Regions from separate parts of the Shewanella sp. SP2S2-4 genome, predicted to be linked through region 1. Evidence: riboswitches for the same ligand, from Rfam matches in the RefSeq annotation. Region 1 holds a riboswitch; the other holds the start of a gene.
The links. Region 1 has a riboswitch for cyclic di-GMP ahead of Q4Q54_RS03615 (glycosyl hydrolase family 18 protein). Riboswitches for the same ligand answer to the same signal wherever they lie in the genome.

Region 1 (5,253 bases):
CTGAAAAGTGCAGCATCTACTTGCAGACGAACTTGCACCGTATAACGGCCGTCGGTAAATATTGCGGCTTTATCTTTCAATACGATAGCCATGCCTGCCGAACCGGTAAAGTGGGTTGCCCAGTACAAACGTTCGTTGTGTTCTGGCACATATTCGCCCAGATACTCGTCGGCGCGGGGAATGATAAAAGCATCGAGATTGGCGGAAGATAATTCGCTGCGAATGGCACCGAGGCGGCTGGCAATTGAATGTGACATATGGGCTCCAAGTGAGACTGGCACGCTGTGCGAGTCGGTAGGCAAAGCTTGCCTAAGGATAAGTAGGTCTATGTTGATTTGAGTTCTAACCAGCTCGGATTATCGCAAGCCTAACGCGCGAGATGCAAGGGGAGCGAATAAAGGATTTTGTATACAATCGTGAATTTGTGCTGACTGTGATGAGCAAGCTAAGTGTTTTACCCTTAATTTATTTGTGTGATTCTTAGCATAAAACCTGAGTAAAACAAAATGTCAGTCATATTTTTTGTAGACTTGTTCCTTACAAATTAGCGACTTAAGTTTTATTCAATCGCTAACATTTGGACCCTATGCTAACATTTGCCATCTCCGCTCGGGGTCAGAGTGGGGCACATGTATCAGTGGAGTAAGCGATGCAAATACTAACAATAGATGTGGGCGGTACGACAGCCCTGTTCGAACTTCAGCTCGCGGGACATACAGAACAATATAAAATCCCCACAGGCGAAGGTTTTAAAATTGAAGAGTTAAATAATCAAATCGCTGCACTTGAACGCGATTACGATTTACAGCATTACCAATTAGCGATTGGCGTACCAGGACTCGTACAAAATAATCGTTTGGTTGCCTGTAAATCGTTACCCGGACTCAATGGTTTGAGTTTTGACACAGTGAAAACTCAAGGCGAGCTTAAGTTTATTTGCAACGATATGGATGCGGGTATGCAAGCCACGTGCGATGCCAAATATGCCTGTGAGTTGTTGGTCATGTGCGGCACTGGGATAGGGATGTCGATTGCGTTTAATGGGCAAGCTTTTACTGGAGCGACAGGGGTGGCAGGGGAGTTGGGCCATTGCCGCGTGATGACAGAATCAGGCGAATTTAGTTTAGAACAACTCGCCAGTGGCGATTCTGTACGCAGCCGTAACATCACCACTCAGGATGATTTATACCGTGCGGGCAGTTACCTTGGTATGGGGCTGGCGTGGACCGTTAATTTGTTTAATCCCAATCGGATTTGGCTCGCGGGTAACATGATGAACAGTGCTCCTTACTACAAAGGCTGCCTCGAAAGCTTAAAGCAAATGGCATTGAGCGCGCCCTTAGCTGAGATGAAAATCAACCGCGTCGATGATATGGAAACCTTAGTGTGCCGAGGTTTATCTGTGATGCTCGCAAGGGATTATCCTCGCGCACAAGGAGCATAGATGCTGTTAGCTAATGGTTTTGAGCTATTAGATTACAGTGGCTCAGTGCTAGTGGTTTAAGCAGTATTAGCAGCATAAATAGTGAAATTGATAACAGGACAGGTGATGCCTTTGGCTTATCGTGTCCTGTTTTTTTATGGCTAAAATAGTCAGCAAATCATTAATTATCAAAGTAAATATTAGGAATAGCTGAACTGCATTTAATTGCTTTTTTATCAGACCAATACCTTAGTTGATAATATTTTGTTGCATTTTTATTGCGCTTACGTCTATGCTGATTATCGCAATGACAACGTTGTCATCGCGTGTAAAAGGCAAACCAGTTGAAAAACTGGGACGCAAAGCCTCCGGTCTAAGGGTTCGTCTGTACCTATGATAGCGGGGATACCACAGGTTTTTTCTTCGTGCAATTGTCTGTCGTGTTGCATGGTCTTAAGAGAGTGTTGTTTCCTGTCTACGCTTTGTTTGCCTTATTGATTCATATAAAAAATTCAATAGGGATATCTCATGTTCAAGACTCAAATTTCAACATCAGCCTTGCTGGTGGCATCGGCGCTGGCATCTACCGTGAGTGTCAGTGCATTTGCCGTAGCGCCCGGCAAACCGACTATAGGTTGGGGCGAAACCAAGTTCGCTATTATCGAAGTTAATCAAGCCGCTACGGCTTACAATCAGTTGGTGACCATTAAAGATGCTGCCGACGTGTCCGTCAGCTGGAACCTTTGGAGTGGTGATGTGGGCAATAAAGCCCAAGTGCTGCTCAACGGTAATGTCGCTTGGGAAGGCGCCTCAGGCGCTTCGGGCACCGCTAACTTTAAGGTGAACAAAGGCGGCCGTTATCAGATGCAAGTGCAACTGTGTAACAGCGATGGTTGTACGGCGAGCGATGCCAAAGAAATCCTCGTGGCCGATACCGATGGCAGCCATTTAGTGCCACTCAATGCTCCGCTTAAAGAAAACAATCGTCCATATGTTAACAAGTCGGGCAAAGTGGTCGGCAGTTACTTTGTAGAATGGGGGGTGTATGGCCGTAAGTTCCCAGTCGATAAGATCCCAGCACAGAACTTAACTCATATTTTATATGGCTTTACCCCTATTTGCGGTGGTGATGGCATTAACGATAGCTTGAAAGAAATCGACGGCAGTTTCCAAGCGTTGCAACGTGCCTGTAGTGGCCGTGAAGATTTTAAAGTTGCTATCCACGATCCTTGGGCGGCGGTCCAAATGCCACAGGCGGGGGTGAGTGACTACTCTGATCCCTACAAAGGCAACTTCGGTCAATTGATGGCGCTCAAGCAAGCCCACCCCGATCTAAAGATTTTGCCTTCGGTCGGTGGCTGGACGTTATCTGATCCCTTTTTCTACTTTGGCGATAAAACTAAGCGCGATACCTTTGTCGCATCGGTGAAGGAATTCCTGCAAACGTGGAAGTTCTTTGATGGTGTCGACATTGATTGGGAATATCCAGGTGGTGGCGGTGCGAATCCAAACTTAGGTAATGCCAATGACGGTGAAACCTATGTGACCCTGATGCGTGAACTGCGCGCCATGCTCGACGAGTTAAGTGCTGAGACGGGTCGTACCTATGAACTGACTTCCGCAATTGGTATCGATGCTCAAAAAATGGCAAAGGTCGATTATCAGGCCGCTCAGCAGTACATGGATTACATCTTCTTGATGAGTTACGACTTCAATGGCGGTTGGACGAACACTGAACTCGGTCATCAAACCAATCTTTATGAGGCGAGTTGGGATCCTGATACCCGCTACACCACAGACAAGGGTATTAAAGCTCTGTTAACTCAAGGTGTTACCCCAGGAAAAATTGTGGTTGGTGCCGCTATGTACGGCCGCGGCTGGACAGGCGTGAATGGCTACACGGGCAATAACCCATTCACAGGGACAGCGACGGGCAAAGTGAAAGGCACATGGGAAGATGGCGTGGTGGATTATCGCCAGATAGTGAACGAGTACATGGGGAGCGGTTGGACTTACAGCTATGACGAAACGGCCGAGGCGCCATCATTGTTCAAGGCATCTACGGGAGATTTAATCACTTTCGATGATGCGCGTTCCGTTAAAGCCAAGGGCCAATATGTGCTTGCCAATCAGCTAGGTGGTTTATTTGCATGGGAAATTGATGCCGATAACGGCGATATTCTAAATGCGATGCACGAAGGTTTAGGTCATGGCGAAGGAACTACGCCACCGGTGAATAAAGCGCCGATTGCCAATGCAGGTGCGGATGTGAATGTCACAGGTCCCGCCGATGTGGTGCTCAATGGTGGCGGATCGCGCGATCCTGAAAATGAGGCGCTGACGTATCTTTGGACTCAAGTGTCTGGCCCAACGATTGCCATCGCAAACGCCGATATGGCGAATGCGACGATTCAACTGAGTGCAACGCAAACCGATGTTGTCTATGGTTTTAGCCTTAAAGTCACTGATCCAGAAGGGTTATCTGCCACAGATTCAGTGACAGTGACCAATAAGGCGGATACTCCGAACCAAGCTCCCGTGGTGAGTGTAGCTGCCACTGCAACAGTGGAAGCGGGTAAAACTGTTAGCATAGTGGCGAGTGCCTCTGATGCCGACGGTGATGCCTTAACTTACGCTTGGACTGTGCCCGCTGGCGTGTCGGCAACCGGACAAAATAGTGCCACCTTAGTGGTCACTGGGCCTAATGTCACCGAAGCGACCAGCTATGGTTTGAGCGTGCTGGTTTCCGATGGTGCCTTGGATGCGAGCGCATCGACTAATCTGACCGTGACGCCAAAAGTGATCGGTGGTGGTTGTGATGCAACCGATCCTAATGCCGGTAACTATCCTGCTTGGCAAACCAGTGTGGTGTACAACACGGGCGATACTGTGAGTCACAGTCAGTTGGTATGGAAAGCCAAGTACTGGACGCAGGGCAATACGCCATCTCGCACCGCTGATCAATGGCAGCTACTCAGCCAAGTTGATCTCGGTTGGGATGCGGGTGTGGTGTACAACGGCGGTCAAACTACCAGCTATAACGGTCGTTTATGGAAGGCGAGTTACTGGACTAAAGGTGATGTACCTGGCGTTGCGGCGGTGTGGGTTGATATTGGCGCTGCAAGCTGTCCTTAATCATCCAACATACTAATATTATTTGAGTTATAGAGACAAAAGCCCTGCGATAATGCAGGGCTTTTTATTATGCGATTAGGCTCATTGCAGACAGATTTAATCAATCTTAAGCAGTTCCACATCAAAAATTAACACAGAACCACCACCAATCTTGCCCGTGCTACGGTTACCGTAGGCGAGTTCACTGGGAATAAAAAAACGCATTTTATCGCCAACAACCATAAGCTGTACGCCCTCGGTCCAACCTTTAATCACCCGATTAAGCGGAAATGCGATAGGCTCGCCGCGATCAACCGAACTATCAAACACAGTACCGTCGATCAAAGTGCCATGGTAATGCACTGTCACTGTATCGCTGGCTTTAGGATGAACTGTGCCATCGCCCTTAGTTAACACTTGATATTGCAAACCCGAAGCTGTGGTGATGACACCTTCTTTGGTTTTGTTTTGCGTTAAAAATTCATTGCCTAAACGGATATTCTCTTGGGCGGCTTTTTGGCCGTTCATCGAGGTAAAAAAGTAAAAAATCACCCCAGCAATCACAGCAACGGCAAGTAACATTTTCATATAAAGAGCACCTTAGTTAATTTTCGCCATATTATCAGTTTTTTAGCTTGAGATGCTATCGGCACTCGCGTGTGCGTTGAGCTGGATATCTGGTGCTACCAGTTCAAGGCGTTAAAAACCCCCTCAAG
Region 2 (5,253 bases), on a different contig from region 1:
TACACTTTATAACAGACTCAGAAAAATTCGCTTACAAAGCAAATACATTTCATCAGCGCTACCCCGCGGCGTTCGCTACAATACTGACGTTAGCTGCGAGCTAAATACCAAGCCGTTAGATTGCAACAAATAGCTGCGCGCCCACAATCACAGCGCCTAACAAACCTGCCATCACTAAGCCTATAGAACCACCCGACACTTGATAACCGCCTGGTTGTGTTTGGCGTTGACGCAATGCCATCACGATTGGCAAGAAGATGATCATCACCACCAATGGCACGGCCGCGAATCCCAGTACCGCCACAAAGCCTTCTGGCAGATACAGAGCACATAATACTGGCGGCATAAAGGTTAACAACCAGGTCTGCATACGGCCGGCAAACGTCTCTTTAGCGCGGGTTAATTCGGCGACAAAGTCATACAGGCTTAAGGTCACCCCTAGGAATGAGGTCACTAGGGCTAAATCGGCGAATAACGAAATACATTTGCTGATCCAAGGCGTATGGGCAATATCCTGTAATGCCGTCACCAGTGACGGTAATGAACCTTCAAAACCACTGACTTCATAGCCGCCTACTGTGCCTAAGGTCACCAATAGCCAAAGCACATAACAAGCCAGTGGAATCGTCGAACCGATTAACAATACCTTGCGCAGTGAAACTGCATCGCCATCCAGATAACGCACTAAAGTGGCAATACAAACGTGGAAACCAAAAGATGTAAACACTACGGGAATCGCCGCCATCCAACTGCTGGTCATCGACTCGGCAATCGCGCCCGTTGCCATGCTGGCAATACTGACTTCAGGCAGGAGAAATAACACCACAACCACCAGCAGTAAAATCATTAACGAAAACAGGAAGCGGGACACTTTATCGACCCAAGCCACTCCTAGCGCCGCAAATCCGCCGAGCACTAAGGTAAACAACAATACGGCGACTTGATTATCGAGCACGATATCGAACATGTTCTTCGCTTTAAGCACTAATAGCGATGACCCACCGGTGAGATAAGCCGCAGTCAAAGCAAATAATAAACTTAAGAAAGAAGCGCCTTGAATTATTTGACCTTTTTTACCCAGTAATTTACCCGTAATGGCATGCACGTTATCACCTACGCCAGTGCGTAAGTTAATTTCGAGCATCAGTAATGAGGTATAGGCAGATACGCCCCAAATAACGACGAGTAACACTAACGCCGGAATAATACCTAAAGCCGCGGTAGCTAAAGGTAAGGCTAACATACCTGCGCCAATGGCCGTCCCGGCAACGATGGCGATCGAGCCTAACATTTTTGAATTCACACAATAGTCCTGTTCAATGATTAATTATTATTTTATTTGAGTAAGATTTGAACCGATAAAGCCTTGCGTCTTAAATCGAAATAAGCAACACATCACTTAAAGCAGCTTCAAAAAGCATCCAATCGGATCTCATTCCTGCAGATCAATTGGCCCCAATAGCTTTTGAATATTTCAACCCAGTAGCCATTGAGGCTAACTAAATCGGTTGCATAAAAGTGGCATGACTTTCAATTGTGATAATCCTAATAACAACATAGGTAAAATAGATAGTTTGGGACATTAACAGAGCCAAACCCAGTGGGCAAGCCAGTTGTGAACAAAGATAAGTCGCGCACTGTACGGTAACAACTTAATAGCGCTGTGATAAACGAAAACATACAAGCTAACAAAATCGCTACCTTTGTTGGAAATACGTGGGGTTCAGCATTGTGGGGGAATCGAGGTAAAACGTATATTTTGACAGTCGCAAGCGCGCTGAATATGGGCTTAAACATATTCGCTGTGTTTAAGCCCAATCACCTCATGTTGAGAATCAATTAACTCAAGATGTTAATTTACAGTTCAGTCCACGCCATAGTCCAAGAAGCGCCAACACCTGGCTCAAATCCTGTGGCAGAAACCGACCACTGCATGCAATAGCCGCTATAGGGGAATGGCTTACATTGATACACTTTGCCATTTTTAGGCTGTAACACTGTAGTGCCTGCAACGTAACCTTTCACCCCTTCAGGGAAGACAAAATCCGCTTCCGGCGTTGGTGCTTGATCCTTTAAGAAGAGATCAAAGTTCTGCTGAATAACATCACCTTGTTTAGGCTCAGCTTTAACCTGCAAGTGATAATGCCCAGCTTTAGGCGCAACCACGTCTAACACTAAGCTCGCGCTGGTATTGTTAACGGTTTGACTGACAAAACCGGCTGCCGTGCCATCGTGACTAAACAAATACGCAGACACTAACATTTCAGCATTGCTAGTGACGTCAAAACGAACCTGCGCCGCGCCGTCGATAATTTGATAATCGTCGGCAAGTGAAGTGACTTCTAAGCTGTTGCCCGGTGCGGGCGCCAGATCAAATCCCACTTCGACACGCTCAATACCTGAAGTCGTCGCAGTAAAAATGTCGTTTTTGCCATACACAGGCTCAATCACACCTGATGCATTTTTTTGTCCCGCTTTTAACTGAGACTGCTGGGCATTAATCGCGCTCGCTAATAGGAAAGGCCAATTTTGTTTATCACCTTGAGTCGCATCGCTAATGGTAATGACTGTTTGCTTAGCCGGTTGCTCACCATTGGCATCGAACACTCGGGTCATCACTTTATCGCCCGCCTTGAGATCGAGTGACGGATTGATGTCGCCCACATCGAGCCATTCACCCGGTACGACGGGACCCGAATCTAAGTTCACATCGATAGCATTGTAGAAACTGTTGGTGGTATCGCCCACTTCCCACACGGCTAGAATCACTTGATAACCGCTGCGACCTTCTGGCACATAGCAGTCATGGGTCACTAACTTAGGCGGCTGCACCATGCCACCATCGACCACGCAGAATGGCGCTAAGTCAAAGCTCGCACGGCTTAAAGCTTGGTTTTGATTCCAATCTTGGCGAGTTAAATAATAACGCCAATTGCGGGTGACATGATTGGCAGTGAACTGCCAGCTGAACTTATTCCAGCCCGCTTTAATATCTGTCTTTGACCAACGGCTGGAACTCTGTTCATCTAAAGGCGAGAAAGCACCATTACCCGCACTCGCCAGTTTGCCATCCGCAGGACCTGACTCAGGAAAACCTGATGGTCCTTCAACGCTTTGCGGTTCCCATTGCACCGCACCACAGTTGGCATTGTTGCCGGTTTTACAGGCATAGGAACGTGACTCTGGCGCCACAACATAACCATGTGCCTGTGCAGAAATACTCACAAATGTATTTGCCGCCATCACTGCGGCGGCCAATAAACTCAATTTAGAAACAGGGGAAAAAACAGTAGGATTTGCCACTTTAATGCACTCCATTTGCACCCATCTTCGCCAGTATTGGCTTGGGCTTAGGTATAAAAGTGGTATTTGGGCAAACAACAGCATTAAACAGCAGTCGTTTATCTTTCACAGAAATCGAATTCTGCGGCAACTCCGCTATCTTAGTTCACTAAAAAATCCATTTACAACCTTAGACCGGAAGCTTTGCGTCCTAACTTTTCAATTAGTTTGCCAAATACGGTAGGTGTCATCGAATCACTACGAGTTAATAGTATGTAATCAAGTAGAAATGACTTGGCTAAATTAGCAACAAAAGACAACGCTGTCAAAAAATTAACCCATTTATATTCATATAATTACAGAATGTCGCGCGGTATTATTCTGACACCCGTCAAACATTCATTCATGCCTACTGTAATAAACTCGTGCTTGAAACCGAAATTCACTTAGGTATAATGCCCACCTCGCTTCGGGGGAGTAGCTAACTGGATGTCGAACCATCGTCATCTAGGGTGAACATCAACATACTTGGCCACACGCCATGGTGTTCACAGCAAATCATCGATTTGCCCAGCAAGACCTGAGCACAATGACTGCACCTAGGGGTGGACGGTTTATTGTGCTTATGTCTTAACCACCCCTAAAGGATCACACTTGGAAGCCCTACTTGCCTCAACCTTTACGGTTGCTATTGCCGAAATTGGTGATAAAACTCAATTACTTGCACTAATTCTTGCCGCAAGATTTAAAAATAAAACCGCCATTATTTTAGGCATTTTGTTGTCGACCTTATTCAACCATTTTGCCGCCGCTTGGATTGGCCAATGGGCGATTAACTGGGTCAGCCCAGATCTTGCCCGCTATTTAGTGGCTGCGTCCTTCTTCGCGATAGCCCTTTGGGTGTTAATCCCAGATAAAGTCGATGCTGAAGAGAGCCGTTTCTATAAAATGGGCCCCTTCCTCGCCACCTTTATCCTGTTTTTCATCGCCGAGATGGGGGATAAAACGCAAATCGCAACGGTAGTGTTAGCCGCAAAATACGATTCATTAACTATGGTGGTTGCAGGCACAACCTTAGGCATGCTGCTTGCCAACGTACCAGTGGTGATCGCAGGCCATTTCAGCGCCGAAAAATTGCCTATGTTGTGGATACACCGCGGCTGCGCCGTATTGTTCGCACTGTTAGGCGTAGCAACACTACTGTTCTAGATCATTGATCATATTAAATTAAGGCAACACAAAGGCCAGTGATAAACATCACTGGCCTTTCTACTTACAGCGGTTGTATTGAGATAAACAGTGTCGACTTAGAAACGCAGTTTATAGGCCTAATGCCGTTTTAATCCGTTGACCGTAATCCGCATCGGCTTGTTCGAAATGCGCCACCATACGTTGCTGCACATCTACACTCGCTTGACTTAATGAACCTGAAATCGTTGCCACTAAGCGCGCTTTCTCCGCTTCAGAGAAGATGCGATACAGATTACCCGCTTGGGTATAATCGTCTTGGTTATAACGACTGTAACGCGCCGCTTCACCTTCTAAACGCAGTGGTGGTTCGCTAAAGTTTACTGGCTCAACCAAGGCATCAGCAGTGCTGTTCGGGCCATAGTTTGCCGAAGCGTCGCCACCCGTTTGGCTACCATGGTAAGGGCATTGTGTGCCCGCCATAGCGCCCGCACGTTGATGGTGATTTGCCTTAGCCGCATGTGGGCAGTTCACCGGTAACTGGTTGTAGTTAGCACCAATGCGGTAACGCTGGGCATCGGCATAGGCAAATAAACGCGCTTGTAACATCTTGTCGGGTGAAGCCCCGACGCCTGGGACCAAATTGCTCGGTGCCAATGCCACTTGCTCAACTTCGGCAAAATAGTTTTGTGGCAGACGATTCAGTTCTAATACACCAATCTCAAGTAATGGATAGTCGCTATGCGGCCAAACCTTAGTTAAATCAAATGGATTGATATGGTA

Region 2: linked by a shared signal. The riboswitch ahead of gbpA (N-acetylglucosamine-binding protein GbpA) and the one ahead of Q4Q54_RS03615 (glycosyl hydrolase family 18 protein) in region 1 are both predicted to bind cyclic di-GMP.

What each region holds. Positions count from the first base shown of each region.
Region 1 is NZ_JAUOER010000002.1:388,977-394,229, reverse strand. Features, by position in the region: gene Q4Q54_RS03625 (aminopeptidase P family protein) at 1-257, opposite strand, end outside; gene Q4Q54_RS03620 (ROK family protein) at 650-1,444, shown strand; cyclic di-GMP riboswitch class I at 1,748-1,836, shown strand; gene Q4Q54_RS03615 (glycosyl hydrolase family 18 protein) at 1,952-4,558, shown strand; gene Q4Q54_RS03610 (FKBP-type peptidyl-prolyl cis-trans isomerase) at 4,655-5,125, opposite strand.
Region 2 is NZ_JAUOER010000001.1:119,049-124,301, forward strand. Features, by position in the region: gene Q4Q54_RS00590 (aromatic amino acid transport family protein) at 116-1,291, opposite strand; gene gbpA (N-acetylglucosamine-binding protein GbpA) at 1,858-3,303, opposite strand; cyclic di-GMP riboswitch class I at 3,426-3,525, opposite strand; gene Q4Q54_RS00600 (TMEM165/GDT1 family protein) at 3,937-4,491, shown strand; gene katB (catalase KatB) at 4,603-5,253, opposite strand, start outside.